DNA from 2 places in the Acidovorax sp. GW821-FHT10A04 genome. Region 2 is predicted to be linked to the other one. Evidence: riboswitches for the same ligand, from Rfam matches in the RefSeq annotation. Region 2 holds a riboswitch; the other holds the start of a gene.

Region 1 (7,735 bases), on a different contig from region 2:
CCGCCAGCAGCAGGGCCAGCCCGCGGACGGCCAGGCCTGGGCCTTCGTGGCCCCCTGCCAGTGGCAGGTGACCACCGACCACGTGACCCTGCGCGACCCCGAGGCCCTGGGCCTCGATGAAGCGTCCTCGCGCGCCCTGCTGGCCATCGTCTCGCCCTGGTTCGCCGAGGACGGCATCCACCTGCACTACGACCAGCCCACGCGCTGGCTCGCCCAAGGCCCCTTGTTCGCCGACCTGGCCACGGCCTCGCTCGACCGCGTGCTGCTGCGCGACGTGCGTGCATGGATGCCCGATGCCGCCCGGGCCCGCACCCTGCACCGCCTGCACAGCGAGATGCAGATGCTGCTCTATACCCATGCCTTCAACGACGCGCGGGCCGAGCGCGGCCTGCCCACGGTCAACTCCTTCTGGGTGCATGGCGCAGGCGCCCTGCCCGCCACGGCCACCGGGCCGGCGCCCTCGATGCCGCTGGCCTTGCGCGACGCTGCGCTGCGCGAGGACTGGCGTGCCTGGGCTGCCGCCTGGACGGCGCTGGACGCTGGCCCCGTGGCCGAACTGCTGCGCCAGGCCGAGCAGGGCCGCGCCGTGCGCCTCACGCTGTGCGGCGAGCGTGCCGCCCTGGCCTTCCACAGTGCCCCGCGCGGCCTGGTGCAGCGCATCCAGGCCTATTTCCAGCCCACCCGTTTTGCCCAGGTGGCACCCCAATTATGAAAATCACGGCCAGAGACATCCCCCCGCGCGCCGCCTGGGCACTGGAGCAGGCCGGCGTGCACCCGCTGCTCGCGCGCCTGTATGCCGCGCGCGGCGTGCGTGACAAGGAAGAACTCGACGACGGACTGGCCCGCCTGCTGCCGCCCGCCGGGCTCATGGGTATCCAGCAGGCCGCCAAGCTGCTGGCGGACGCGATGGCCCGGGACCTGCGCCTGTGCGTGGTGGCCGACTACGACTGCGATGGTGCCACCGCCTGCGCCGTGGCCGTGCGCGGCCTGCGCCTGCTGGGCGCAAAGCATGTGGACTACCTGGTGCCCGACCGCGTGACCGATGGCTACGGACTGACCCCGCCGATCGCGCGCCGCGTGAAGGAGCGCGGCGCCGACATGCTGATCACCGTGGACAACGGCATCGCCAGCGTCGAGGGCGTGGCCGAGGCCAAGGCCCTGGGCCTCCTGGTGTTGGTCACCGACCACCACCTGCCCGGACCCGAGCTGCCCGCGGCCGACGCCATGGTCAACCCCAACCAGCCCGGCTGCAGCTTCGAGAGCAAGTCCCTGGCCGGCGTGGGCGTGATGTTCTACGTGCTCATGGAACTGCGCTCGGAGCTGCGCAAGCGGGGCGTGTTCGACACCGCCAGCCAGCCCAAGCTCGATCCGCTGCTCACGCTCGTCGCACTGGGTACCGTGGCCGACGTGGTGCGCCTGGACGCCAACAACCGCCGCCTGGTGGCCCAGGGCCTGCGACGCATCCGCGCGGGGGCCATGCCGGCCGGCGTGGCGGCGCTGTTCACGGCGGCCGGCCGCAAGGCGCCCGTGGCCACCACCTTCGACTTCGGCTTTGCGCTAGGCCCGCGCATCAACGCCGCCGGCCGCCTGGCCGACATGACGCTGGGCATCGAATGCCTGCTCACCGACGACGCGGGCCGCGCGAACCACCTGGCCGGCCAACTGGACACCATCAACCGCGAGCGCCGCGAGATCGAGGGCGGCATGCGCGAGCAGGCCATGCTGATGGCCGAGAACCTGTTCGACGAGAGCGAAGACCCGCCGCCCGCGATCAGCGTCTTCGACCCCGACTTCCACGAAGGCGTGGTGGGCATCGTCGCCTCGCGCATCAAGGACAAGCTGCACCGCCCGACCTTCGTCTTCGCTGCCAGCAGCGCGCCGGGCAAGGAGCATGAACTCAAGGGCTCGGGCCGCTCCATCCCCGGCTTTCACCTGCGCGACGCGCTCGACCTGGTGGCCAAGCGCCACCCGGGCGTGCTGCTCAAGTTCGGCGGCCATGCCATGGCGGCCGGCTGTACCGTGGCCGAGGAGGCTTTCGACACCTTCGAGCAGGCCCTGGCCCAGGTGGCGCAGGAATGGCTCGACGCCTCGACGCTCACGCGCCGCATCGAGACCGATGGCCCGCTGGCCCCCGAGTACTGCCGCGCCGACGTCGTGGACACGCTGCACCAGGAGGTCTGGGGCCAGGGCTTTGCGCCGCCGACCTTCAGCGAAGAGGTGCAGGTGGTGAGCCAGCGGCTGGTGGGCGAGGCCAAGAACCACCTGTCCATCAAGCTCATGCACCAGGGCAACCCGGTCGACGCGATCTGGTTCGGCCACACCGAGCAGCTGCCTGCCCGCGTCCTGCTGGCCTTTCGCCTCGATGTCAACGAGTGGCGCGGCGAGCGCAAGGTGCAGTTCCTGGTGGAGGGCGCGGAGCTCTGACGGCCCCGCGCCCGCCAGCGGCGCAGCGCTCAGGCAGCGGATACCAGCCCTTCGCCGGCCGGCACCGGCGGCGTATCGCCGAGCAGGGCATCGATGTCGAGCAGGATCAGCATGCGCTCGCCAACCTGTGCCAGACCATTGATGCAGCCCGCATCCAGCGCGCCCGACAGCCCCGGGGCCGCGTGCACCATGCCGGGCTCCAGCGTGACCACGTCGCTCACGGCATCCACCACCACGCCCACGACGCGGGTTCCCAGGTCGATCACGATCACCACGGTGGAGGGCGTGAACGCGCTGTCCGCGCAGTGCAGGCGCACGCGCAGATCGAGGATGGGAACCACCACGCCGCGCAGGTTCACCACGCCCAGCAGGAAGCCTGCGGCGCTGGGCATGCGCGTGGGCAGCTCGTAGGAGCGGATCTCCTGCACCTTCATGATGTCGATGCCGTAGTTTTCTTCGCCGAGGCGAAAGCTCAGGTACTGGCCTGCAGCGGCCAGCGGCACGCCGGCGGTCGGGTTCAATGCGTTCATCAGAAGCTCGCCCACTGGTCATCGTCCTGGGTGCTGGCGGCCTTTTCCGCGAGCCGCGGCGCAACGCCCTTTCGGGTCGGCAGTGCCGCCTTGGCCGGCACCGCCTTCGGGGGCTGCGGCGCAGTTGCGGGGGACTTGCGCGCCGGGGCTGCGGCAGGCGTGCTGGCGTAGCCCACGGCCGCCGCGCCAACGTTGAACACCGACACCACTTCGGCCAGGTGCTGGGCCTGGTCGCGCAGCGCCGCCGCTGCCGCGGCCGATTCCTCCACCAGCGCGGCGTTCTGCTGCGTCATCTGGTCCAGGTTGGTCACCGCCTGATTCACCTGCCCGATGCCATCGCGCTGCTCGCTGGCCGAGGCGGCGATCTCCGCGATCAGGTCGGTCATGCGGCGCACGCCGCCCACGATCTCGCCCATGGCCTGGCCCGCCTGGCTCACCTGGGCCGAGCCCTTTTCCACGGTTTCCACCGAGGCGCCGATCAGGGTCTTGATCTCCTTGGCCGCCTGGGCGCTGCGCTGGGCGAGGTTGCGCACCTCGCCGGCCACCACCGCAAAGCCACGGCCCTGCTCGCCCGCCCGGGCCGCCTCGACCGCCGCGTTCAGCGCCAAAATGTTGGTCTGGAAGGCGATGCCGTCGATCACGCCGATGATGTCCGCGATCCTCCTGGACGAATCGCTGATCTGCTGCATGCTGACCACCACCTGGGCCACCACCTCGCCGCCATGGGTGGCCGCCTGGGCCGCACCCACGGCCAGCTGGTTGGCCTGCTGCGCCGTTTCCGAGGACTGGGACACCGTGGCGGTCAGCTGTTCCATGCTGGCGGCCGTCTCCTCCAGGTTGCTGGCCGTCTGCTCGGTGCGGCTGCTCAGGTCGTGGTTGCCGTTGGCGATCTCGCTGGAGGCGGTGGACACCGAATCCACGCCGCGGCGCACCTCCGTCACCACGCCATGCAGCTTGTCCACCATCAGTGACAGGGCCTGCAGCAGCTGGCCGAACTCGTCCTTGCGCGTGGAGTGGACCTGCTGGGTCAGGTCCCCGCCTGCAATCGCGCCGGCCACGGTCACTGCGCGGTCCAGCGGGCGCGTGATCGAGCGCACCAGCAGGGAGGCCAACACGATGCCGATCACGAACACCACGGCGGCGCTGGACAGGCCGAGCAGCGTGGCGTTGCGCTGCGCATGCCGGGCCTCGATCTTGGCCGCGTCGCGCTGTGCCTCCTGCACCTTGACGAAGCCCTTGAGCGCATCGACGTAGGCCACCGAGGTCGGCAGGAATTCCTTGAGCGCAAACTCCTTGCGCGCCCCCGGCTCGGCCGATGCCTTGACAGCGGGGAGCTTCTTGAGGGTGTCGAGCAGGGTGCCGCGGGCTTCGCCCACCTTGGCCAGTGCGGCCTTGTCGGACTCCGACACCGCCGTGGCACGCACGCCCGTCTGGACCTCGCTGATGAGGGCCGAGCCCGCATCCTGGCGGCTGGCGAAGAATTTCTCGATCACCTCGTCGGAGCTCGCCATGCTGGCCAGCGAACGCTCGGTATTGGTCTCGGTCAGGCCCTGCCAGCGCACCGCCGCGGTGATGTTGGATTCGTAGCGCTGCACGTCGGCCAGCGCCGCTTCCATGGCCAGGCTGGAGCGGTACTGGGTGAAGACAAACACCCCCAGCATCAGCACCAACAGGCCCAGGATCGTGCCCCACATCTTCGTGGCCACCCGAATATCGTTCAACTTCATTGCTTTTCCCCGAGATTCATCGTGTGGACTGGAACAGGGGCGCCCAACCCCGTCCATCCCGGGAGGGGCGCCACAAAGGCAGTCGACACACGGGGAGCAGACGCGGGCGCGCGATCAGCGGCGCGCCCTGAAGGGGCGCCCTGCCTGGCGGCAAGTCACCCGAGGACGCAAGTCATCCGGAAATCAGCGGCCCCGCTGCCATACCCCCTCGCGCACGAGGTCTCAGACCGGAAGCTTTGCGACCCCGACTTTCGTACGGGTGTGCCTTTGTGCGGCCGATCCTACCTGTAAGTAAATATGTCAGGAAGTTGGTCGGGTATAGGCGAAGGGGCTACCTCCCCTCCTCCTCAGGCCTGGGTCGGCCCCTTGCTGCGCTGGCGCACCACGGTCACCTGCTCGCCGCCCACGCCCCAGTTGTCGGGATCGACCTCGTCGATGATGACGGTCACGGTCTCGGGCTTCTTGTCGAGCACCTCCACCATGAGCCGGGTGACGCCGGCGATCAGCGCGGCCTTCTGGGCCGAGGTGGTGGGGATGTCGCGGTTGGCAAGGCGGATGTTGACCAGGGGCATGGCAGACCTTTCTTCGATGGCAATGGGGCCGATCTTGCATGAAGAAAGGGCAGCCTGGGCTGCCCTTTCGTGGGTATTGGCGCTCCGGGCGCAGGGTCAGAAGCTCTCCCAGTCGTCGTCCCCACCCTTGGCGGTTGCATGCGGGGCCGCTGCGGCGGGAGCGGGTTTGGGGGCCGCGGCTGCCGGCTTGGACGCCGTGAGCCGTGCCGTCGCTGGCGCTGCCGGTTTGCCGGCCACGGCGGTACGGGTCGGCGCGGCCACGGGCTTGCGGGCCCCCGGTGCAGGCCGTGGCGGCGCAGCCACCGGCGCCCGTGCCGGCATGGCCCCCACGTTGAACATCGACACCACCTCGGCCAGCTTCTGTGCCTGGTCGCGCATGGATGCCGCTGCCGCCGTCGATTCCTCCACCAGCGCCGCGTTCTGCTGCGTCATCTGATCGAGGTGCGTCACCGCCTGGTTGACCTGGGCAATGCCGTCGCGCTGCTCGGTCGACGAGGCCGTGATCTCCCCGATCAGGTCGCTCACCCGGCGCACGCTGGAGACGATCTCTTCCATGCTCTGGCCTGCCTGCGCCACCTGGGCCGAGCCCGATTCGACGTTCTCCACGCTGGCACCGATCAGGGTCTTGATCTCCTTGGCCGCCTCGGCGCTGCGCTGTGCCAGGCTGCGCACTTCGCTGGCCACCACGGCGAAGCCCCGGCCCTGTTCGCCGGCACGCGCCGCTTCCACCGCAGCGTTCAGCGCCAGGATGTTGGTCTGGAAGGCGATGCCGTCGATGGTGCCGATGATGTCGGCGATCTTGCGCGAGCTGTCGGTGATCTGCTGCATGCTGCTGACCACCTGGCCCACGACTTCGCCGCCGCGGGCCGCGGCCTGGGCGGCGGTACCGGCCAGTTGATTCGCCTGGCGCGCCGTGTCCGCCGATTGCGATACCGTGGCCGTCAGCTGTTCCATGCTGGCCGCGGTTTCTTCGAGGTTGGAGGCCGTCTGCTCGGTGCGTGCCGACAGGTCGTGGTTGCCGTTGGCGATTTCCACCGAGGCCGAGGACACCGAGTCCACGCCGTGGCGCACTTCGGTCACCACGCCGCGCAGGCGCGCCGACATGGCCGAGAGCGAGCGCAGCATGTGGCCGAACTCGTCCTTGCGCGTGGCGTGCAGCTCGCGCGTGAGGTCGCCCGCGGCGATGGCGTCGATGGTCTTGACCGCCTGGTCGAGCGGGTCGCTGATGGAATGCACCAGGCGCCAGGCCAGGAAGATGCCAACCCCCAGCAGCACCATGGACAGGATGATCCCCGAAATGGCGTTCTGGATGCGGCGGCCCGTGGCGTCGGCGCGGATCGCATCGCGGCGCTTTTCCAGTACCGCCACAAAATCGTCCTGGGCCTTGAGGTAGACCGTGACCAGGGGTGCAAACTCCCTGTCCGCAAACTGCTGGGTGGCCACGGCATCGCCCGCGCCCTTGAGCTCCCAGGTCTTGGCGGTGGCGGCCAGCACCGCCTTGCGCGCGTCCAGCACCTTGTCGAGCGCCGCCTTTTCCTCAGGTGCGGTGGCCGAGGCGACGATCTTCTCCTGCACCTTGTTGATGGCGCCGATGATCTCCTTGACCTTGGCGCCGTACTGCTCGGCCAGCACGGCATCGGTGGTCACGGCGCCGCCCATCACCATGTTGACGGCCGTCTCGGTGGCGCCGCGCCAGCGCACGGCGGAGGAGATGCGCCCCTCGATCTCGATGATGTCGTCCATCGCCGACGACATGGCGTTGTTGCCGCGGTTCTGGGCGAAGCTCGAGAGCAGCAGCATCGCGATCATCAGCCCCAGGAATGCACCCCAGAGCTTGCGCGAGACGCGGATATTGTCGAATTGCATGGATCTCTTTCCCTTGTGGATCTGGCCCGGATGCCCGATGGACTGCGGCACCTGGCCGCAGAAACATTCAATTACATCCAACAGCCCATAGCCTACGACAGCCGGGCGCCGGCAAATGCCTCAGCCCACCGGGAAAAACCCCAATTTGGAGGAAGCACTCCAGAGACATTCAGGCGGGCGTGGTGCCGCCACCAGCCCAATGGCAGTCAAGGCAATGCACCCCAGGCCGCTGCGCCTGGAACCCTGGGGGCGACCTCAGAAGCTTTCCCAATCGTCGTCTCCGCCCTTGGCCGTGGCCCGTGGAGCCGGTGCGGGGGCTGGCCCGGCTGCAGCAGGCTTGTGGGCCGCTGCCGGCTTGGGCGCCGACGCAGTGAGCCGTGCGGTGGCAGGTGCTGCGGGTTTGCCGGCAACGCCCTTGCGGGATGGCGCGGCCACCGGCCGGCTGGCAGCCGGTGCAGGCCGTGGCGGTGCTGCCACCGGCGCCCGTGCCGGCATGGCTCCTACGTTGAACATGGACACCACCTCGGCCAGCTTCTGCGCCTGGTCGCGCATGGATGCGGCTGCCGCCGTGGACTCTTCCACCAGCGCCGCGTTCTGCTGCGTCATCTGATCGAGG
Region 2 (7,735 bases):
CGCGCACGCGCGCCGGGCCCCAGGCGTCCTTCTGGCTCTTGAGGGCCGGGCCGTAGACGTCCATCACGATGCGCGCCAGGTCCTGCAGCGTCTGGCGCAGTTGGCCCGAGTGCTTGGGGATGTCGGCGATCTCCTCGACCTCCAGCAGCGCGCCGATGCGCAGGCCGCGGCTGGCCAGGCGCTCGATCCAGGTCACGCGGCTCAGGTCCATGCTGCAGGCGAACTGGTCCAGCGCGGTGGCGGGCAGGTGGTGCGCCTCGTCCAGCACCAGCAGGCAGTTGTCCAGCTCGGGCAGCACGCGCGCGCCCAGGGAGGACAGCAGCAGGTCGTGGTTGGCCACGATCACCTGGGCGCCGACCAGCTCCTTGCGCTTGTCGTAGTAGGTGCACTGGCTGAAGGCCGGGCAGTGCTTGCCGGTGCAGGAGGCGCCCTCGGCCGCCACGGCGCTCCACACCTCGGGCTCGGGCGGCGTGTCCAGGCTGTCACGGTCACCGTCCCAGGCGCCCTTGGCCAGGGTCTGCGACATGGCCGAGTAGAACTGGATGCGCGCCTCGGTCTCCTGGCGCGGACGCTTGGCGCGGGCGGCGGCCTCTTCCTCGGCAAACAGGTCGTCTTCGGGCTCGTCCTCGGCCTCGCCGGTGCCGGCCAGACGGTCGAGCTTGAGCTTGCACACATAGCGCCCGCGCCCCTTGGCCAGCGCGAACTTGAAGGGCTGGGGCAGCAATTGGGCCAGGGCCGGCAGGTCCTTGTTCACCAGCTGCTCCTGCAGCGCCACCGTGGCGGTGGAGATGAGCACCCGCGTGCCGCGCGACAGCGCCATGGCGATCGCGGGTGCGCAGTAGGCCAGCGATTTGCCCACGCCCGTGCCGGCCTGGATTACGGCGATAGAGCGGGTGGGCGCGGCCTCGCCCGCCTCTTCGTCCACCTTGCCCAGCGTGGCATGGCTGAAGGTCTGCGCCACCTGCTCGGCCATGCGCCGCTGCCCGCCGCGGCTGCGAAACCCCGGCGTGGCCTGCACCACCGCATCGAACGACTGCAGGGCCGCCTGGGCCCACTCTGTTGAAGACATAAGGACGAGAGTGTGGCATATGGTTGGGCATACAGTGTTTTGCAGCCTCGGCATCCTGTCGTGCAGATGGGGAATGGGCCTACACCGCCCCGCGCCCGGTGCTCCTACGATGGTCAACAACCCACCTGCGCCCCTGTGACGCCCAAGGAACACCCCATGCCCACGACCGCCGATCCCCGCACGACCGAAGCCTCGGTGGACACCACCAGGCGCCAGACCGCCGCCACCCCCACCCGCGGCGACGCCGATGCGGCCAACGCCGCCCAGGAAGAAAACCCCAAGCTGCCGCACGAGCGCGACCAGTCGGTCGACATGACCCATGGCAAGCCCGACGCCCAGGTACAGCAGGCCTACCGCGACGTGCAGCGCGGCCTGCAGGACACGGACCGAGGTCCCCCGGCCGACAAGGCCTACCAGAAGCAGAAGTAGCCTGGCCCGCGCCGCGCAGGCCGCCCTGCCGGTGTATGCGCCAGAACAACACCCTGGGAATGCGCGTCGGGTGCGGGCGTTGCTGTGCGCCATTCAATGGTTGCCAGCGCAACCCATTCCCCTATACTGAAAAGCACTGAAACGGCACCCCCGTGCGAAAGCCGGGCCCGCAAAGTCACCGGTCTACCGGTACCGAGAGCATGTCTCGGCACCCACGACAGCGGGACTGCCACGTTGAAATCCAGGGTTGCTCAGGGAAACCGCCGTCTCAGTGGTCATCACACCCAACCGAGAGGCCGCCCCAGCGATGCAACACCGCCCAGGTCCCGCACTCGCCGTTTCTGCTCCTGATCTTCCTGCTTCGAGCGCGGGCCGGGCCATCCATGGCCGCCTTCACGGGCGCCATCCTGCTGCACAGGGGGCTTGACGGATATGGGCGACGGGCTGGTCATCGGTACCCAGGACATTGCGCAGAAGGACCAACTGGTGCTGCGCGCCCTGGTGCGCCTGCTCGACGGCGGCGTGAACATCCGCGCGCGCTTCAGCGAGCAGCTGGCCGAGTGCAATGTGGTCTTCGTTCCGGGCCACTGGCCCTACCGTTTCCATGCGCCCTGCATCACGGTGCGCGTGCTCGACCCCGCCGACACCAGCGCGGCGCTGGAGCAGACCGCTGACCTCACCGTGGCCACGCCGCTGCGCATGAGCAACGTCATCGCCGTGCTGCAGTCGGCCACCCAGCGGGTATACGGCGTGTCGCAGTTCGATCCGGTCAAGGGCCAGCGCGCCCTGTTCGAACTGCTCGGTGAGCACACCCGCACGGCCGAGCGCCGCCGCGCCGTGGTGCCCATGAGCGCGGGCCAGCAGGTCGTGTTCGACTTCGTGCAGCAATTGGTGCACACCTCCATGCCCATGGAGGTGCTGCTCTCGGGCGCCTACACACTGGGCGAGCCGCATCGCGTGAGCCCGGTCGAGGAAGAGCTCATCCGCTCCGTGCCCTCGCACAGCCTGCGGCAGCTGCTGTGGAGCCTGGCGATGCGACTGGCGCAGAAGGGTGCCAGCGCACCGGTGCGCACGGGCCACTACCGGCTGCTACGCTGGCCCGATGCCATCGGCCTGTCGTCTGCAGGCCACCCGCGCCTGGCGGCGCTGCTCACCAGCCGGGCCCTGAGCTACGAGCAGCTGTGCGCCAAGAGCGGCGTGCCCGAAGCGACGGTGCGCTGGTTCCTCGAAGCCAGCCTGGCCCTGGGCCTGGCGGTGGAGGAGATCGCGCCTGCGGCTGCCGCTACCGCCGTGGCGGCCCCTGCGCCGGCGGCCAAGACCCCTGTTCCTGCCGCCGCCCCCGCAGGCTGGCTCGGCAATCTTCGAGAACGGCTCAAGCTATGGTGACGCCCTCCTCCGCGCCTGCGGTGTTTGCAGGCGGCTCCCGCGATCTCAAGATCGTTTTCACCGGCCCCATGGGCGCCGGCAAGACCACCGCGATCCAGGCCATCAGCGATGGCCAGGCCCTGTCCACGGACGTGCCCATCACCGGCTGGGCGGAGCTGCCCATGCCCGGCAAGACCATGACCACCGTGGGCCTGGACTACGGCGAGTGCCAGATGGATGGCGGCCAGTGGAAGCTCAAGCTCTTCGGCACGCCCGGCCAGGAGCGCTTTCGCTTCATGTGGGACATCCTGGGCGCGGGCGCCTTCGGCCTGATCGTGCTGGCCGACAACTCCCAGCGCGACCCCGTGGGCGAGGTGGCGCGCTACCTCAAGGCCTTTGCGCCGCATGTGCCGGCCCGGCGCACGGTGGTTGGCGTGGGCCGGCTCGACACCCACCCCTCGCCCGGCATCGCCGACTACTGCGAGCAACTGGGCGCCCTGGGGTACAACCCTCCGGTGCTGGAGGTGGACGTGCGGCGCGATGCCGACGTGCGCCTCCTGCTGTCGGTTCTGGTGAGCATGGCGGAGATCGAACATGAGTAGCAGCAGCAACATCGGCGGTACCCCTGGCCTGGCGCCTGTCGCCACGTCCTTGCGCCTGGTCACCATCGCGCAGCTGGCCGGGCTGCTCGGTGAACTGCAGCGCGGCACCCCGGGCATCCTGAGCGCCACGCTGGCCAGCGCCGATGGCTTCACCGTGGCCTCCACGCTCTCGGACAGCCAGGATGCCGACAAGCTGTCGGCCATGTCCGGCTCGCTCAGCGCGCTGGCCGGCGCCATGACGCGCGAGGCCGGCCACAGCGCGCCCGAGCGGCTGATCCTCGAATCGGGCAGCGGCCACATCGTCTCGATGAACCTGTCCGTGCCTTCCGGCGACCTGGTGCTCACCGTGGTCACCAACGAATCATCGCTGCTGGGAAAGCTGCTCTGGAGCTGCCGCAACACCGCCGACCAGGTGATTGCTGCCTGCGCCACGGTGCCGCAGCCGGGCTGACCCCCTTCCATTGCCGTTCCCGTTCCCTTGTTCCACCACCACCGGAGACCCCGCCATGGCATTGACCCCCAAAGAACTCCTGAACCAGCTGATGCAGACCGAGGGCGCGATGTGCGCCGCGCTGGTGGACTACAACAGCGGCATGCTGCTCGAGTCCGTGGGCAGCGGCATGGACCTGGAGCTGGCTGCCGCGGGCAACACCGAGGTCGTGCGCGCCAAGATGAAGACCATGAAGTCGCTGGGCATGCAGGGGAGCATCGAGGACATCCTGATCACGCTGACCCACCAGTACCACATCATCCGCCCGGTGGAAAAGCACGACGGCCTGTTCATCTACTACGTGCTCGACCGCAGCCGCGCCAACCTGGCCATGGCCCGCCGCAAGGTGCTCGAGGCCGAGTCGCAGACCGCCATCTGAGTACCGTCAGGCGCCGCGCGTGAACCAGCGCGGCAGCTCGGGCAAGGCCTCTTGCAGCGAGCCAAGCACCGCCACGCAGGCCTGCGCCACCTCGGGTGCAGGCTGCAGCAGGTCGGGCACCACCACCAGGCCCATGCCCGCGGCCAGGGCCGCGCAGGCACCGTTGTGGCTGTCCTCGAAGGCCAGGCACAGCGCCGGGTCCACCCCCAGCCGCGCGGCGGCCAACGCGTACAGCGCCGGGTCGGGCTTGCCGCGCAGCACCTCGTTGCCCCCGGCCACGGCCTTGAAGTGCGGCAGCACGCCCACGCGCGCCAGGCGCTGCGCGATCTCGTCGGTGCGCGAGGACGAGGCCACCGCACACGGAATGCCCGCGGCCTGCAATCGCGCGAGCAGCGCGGCCGCGCCGGGCTTGAGCGGGAACAGCAGCTCCCTGCCCTCCCCTTCCTCCAGCGCGGCCCGCACCCCCGCCAGGGCCTGCTCGAACGGCGCCACCCCGCCCAGGTGCGCCTGCAGGATGGCGTGCGAGTCCTGCGCCGCCTTGCCCACCACCTGCAGGTAGTCGCTCTCGCGCAGCACTACGCCCAGGGCCAGGGCCGCATCGGTCCAGGCGCGCAGGGTGGCGCGCTCGGAATCGATGAGCAGGCCGTCCATGTCGAAGATGGCGGCAGCGAAGGGCGGGCGAGGTGCTTGCATCGAAATATGATGCCCGCAAAAACCAATGCCTTGAGGGAACATGGAAAGCACGACACGATTCACGCTGGTCTGCAAGAACGAGGCCGATGCCGATGCCTTGCATGCCGTTTTCAGCACCCCCGATGGCGCCCCGCTCGAAGCGGCCATCAAGGCCTTCTTCGCGGCCCGCAAGATCGCCATCCACCCCACGGACCACCTGGGCTTCGACCACTATGGGCGCTCGGGCCGGGTGATCGACGCGGTCTTTACCGCGGGCTCGACCGATGTCGGGGACTTCATCGTTCCCCTGTCCAAGGTCTGCCATGCCCTGCATGCGGAACTGGTCGATGACGAGGTGGCGCGCAAGCTCGAATACGGTTTCATCGACGGCAGGAAGAAGCCGCCCGCCGACGTGGTGGCGTTGATGAAGACCCTGGTCCCGACCGCCCAGCTGGGCCGCGTGGGCAGGGCCATCGAGGCCGCCGAGCGCGAGCAGAACGACCCGACCTATGCCTTCATCCGCGCCATCGGGTTCTCCAAGAACCAGGCCACCGTGCAGGCCCTGCTGGAAAAGGGGGCGGACCCCAACAGCAAGTTCTCCTCAGGCTACTCCTGCCTGAACAAGGCCATCACCGACAAGCGCGTGAAGGTCGTGCAACTGATGCTGGAGCATGGCGCCGACCCCAACCTGCCGCACAAGGGGTCTCCCAACCTCTACGAGGCCTGCCGGTTCTCCGCGCCCAAGATCGTGGACCTGCTGCTGAAGCATGGCGCCGATCCTGACCTGCGCGAGAAGGGATCTTCGGAAACCAGCTACCCCATCGAGATCGCCATCTATTATCACCAGGCCAAGATCGTGCAGTCGCTGCTGGACAAGGGTGCCGGCACCCGCGGCCTGCCCAAGCTGGCCAATCTGCTGGAGTTCACGGCCACCTCGTTCGACGCCATGCACGGGAACCTGGACGGCAAGCTCGCCATCTTCAAGCTGCTGGTGCGCGACCCGGCGTGGAAGGCGGAGCTGCGGGAAAACCGCGACCGGCTGACCGGCATGCTTGAGCAGTCGTTCGCCGCCTACAAGTACCAGACGCCCAAGGACCGCAAGGACTTCGACGACATCCTCGCGTTCGTGGCTGCGGCCTGACCTCCCGAGGTCAGCCGCGTTGCTGCAGCGCCCGCTCGATGCGGTTGCGCTGCACGGTCGTCTTGGGCACCTTGAAGGGGAACCAGCTGCGCACGTCCTCCTCGAGGCCGATGCCGTGCATGTAGTTGTAGATGGCCTTCTTGAGCGCCCCGCCCAGCGCGTCGTGGTCCACGCCCGTGGGGTCGTGGAAGCCGATGTCGTTCTTGGCGAAGCTCACGGGCGGCAGGGGCTCCAGCGTCACGCCGTATTCCTCGGGCGCCTTGCCCACGGGCGAGTGCACGGTGCAGGCAAAGCGGTGGAAAAACCCACTCTGGATGCAGCCGTTGGCGAACAGCTGGCGCACGTACTCGAGCGCGTCCACCGTGTCCTGCACGGTCTGCGTCGGAAAGCCGTACATCAGGTAGGCATGCACCAGGATGCCCGCGTCGGTGAAGGCCCGCGTCACGCGCGCCACCTGGTCCACCGAAACGCCCTTCTTCATCAGGTCGAGCAGCCGGTCCGAGGCGACTTCGAGCCCGCCCGAGACGGCGATGCAGCCGCTGTCGGCCAGCAGTTCGGCCAGCTCGGGCGTGAAGGTCTTCTCGAAGCGGATGTTGCCCCACCACGAGATGCCCGTGTTGCGCGCGATCAGCTCGGTGGCCAGGGTCTTGAGCGCCTTGGGCGGCGCGGCCTCGTCCACGAAGTGGAAACCCGTCTGCCCCGTCTCGCGCACGATGGCCTCGATGCGGTCGGCCAGCACCGCAGCCGAGGCACCCTCGTAGCGGCTGATGTAATCCAGGCTCACGTCGCAGAAGCTGCACTTCTTCCAGTAACAGCCGTGGGCCACGGTGAGCTTGTTCCAGCGCCCGTCGCTCCACAGCCGGTGCATGGGGTTGAGCATGTCCAGGAGCGACAAATACTTGTCCAGCGGCAGCCCGTCCCAGGTGGGCGTGCCCACCTCGGCGAAGGCGATGTCCGCCTCCTGCATGTTGACGTAGCGCACGGCCTGCGTGTCCGCATCGCGCACGAAGGTGCGCACCAGGCGCTGGCGCCCGCGCTGGCCCTGCACATGCTCCAGCAGCGCCAGCAGCGGGCGCTCGCCCGCGTCCAGCGCCACGTAGTCGAAGTGGTCGAACACGCGCGGCTCGGTCAGGTCGCGCAGCTCGGTGTTCACGAAGCCGCCGCCCAGCACGGTGACGATGTGCGGGTGCGCCGCCTTGATCGCCTGCGCGATGCGAAAGGCCGCGTACACCGCCCCGGGGAAGGGCACGGACAGCAGCACCACCGTGGGCGCATGGCGCTCCACCGCGGCCAGGGCCAGCGTGCGCAAGGTCTCGTCCACCAGGTTCAGGGGCTCGGCCAGCGCCGCGGCCAGCGGGTCGAAGGTGGGTTGGCTGCCGGCCAGCGACTCGGCGTAGCGCACGAACTCGAAGCGCTTGTCCACCGCGTCGCGCAGCACGTCGGCCAGGTCGTTGAGGTACAGCGTGGCCAGGTGCTTGGCCCGGTCGTGCAGGCCCAGTGCGCCGAAGGCCCAGCCCAGCGGGTCGCCGCCCTCGTCGTCCACGTAGACGTCGAGCGTGGCAAAGCGCGGCCCCTCGGGCAGGAAGTT

Evidence for each region. Region 2 has a riboswitch for cyclic di-GMP ahead of AC07PF_RS06430 (hypothetical protein). Riboswitches for the same ligand answer to the same signal wherever they lie in the genome.
Region 1: it holds a riboswitch for cyclic di-GMP, as region 2 does, so the genes downstream of both, AC07PF_RS19490 (methyl-accepting chemotaxis protein) here and AC07PF_RS06430 (hypothetical protein) in region 2, are expected to answer to the same signal.

Annotation. Positions count from the first base shown of each region.
Region 1 covers NZ_JBWKNZ010000009.1:100,299-108,033, reverse strand. Annotated here, with positions in the region: gene AC07PF_RS19505 (phosphoglycerate mutase) at 1-712, shown strand, start outside; gene recJ (single-stranded-DNA-specific exonuclease RecJ) at 709-2,424, shown strand; gene AC07PF_RS19495 (chemotaxis protein CheW) at 2,454-2,954, opposite strand; gene AC07PF_RS19490 (methyl-accepting chemotaxis protein) at 2,954-4,681, opposite strand; cyclic di-GMP riboswitch class I at 4,864-4,957, opposite strand; gene AC07PF_RS19485 (tautomerase family protein) at 5,029-5,253, opposite strand; gene AC07PF_RS19480 (methyl-accepting chemotaxis protein) at 5,350-7,119, opposite strand; gene AC07PF_RS19475 (methyl-accepting chemotaxis protein) at 7,375-7,735, opposite strand, start outside.
Region 2 covers NZ_JBWKNZ010000002.1:440,280-448,014, reverse strand. Annotated here, with positions in the region: gene dinG (ATP-dependent DNA helicase DinG) at 1-1,069, opposite strand, end outside; gene AC07PF_RS06435 (hypothetical protein) at 1,226-1,498, shown strand; cyclic di-GMP riboswitch class I at 1,632-1,732, shown strand; gene AC07PF_RS06430 (hypothetical protein) at 1,922-2,884, shown strand; gene AC07PF_RS06425 (GTP-binding protein) at 2,878-3,465, shown strand; gene AC07PF_RS06420 (roadblock/LC7 domain-containing protein) at 3,458-3,916, shown strand; gene AC07PF_RS06415 (hypothetical protein) at 3,972-4,334, shown strand; gene AC07PF_RS06410 (HAD family hydrolase) at 4,341-5,027, opposite strand; gene AC07PF_RS06405 (ankyrin repeat domain-containing protein) at 5,068-6,147, shown strand; gene AC07PF_RS06400 (B12-binding domain-containing radical SAM protein) at 6,158-7,735, opposite strand, start outside.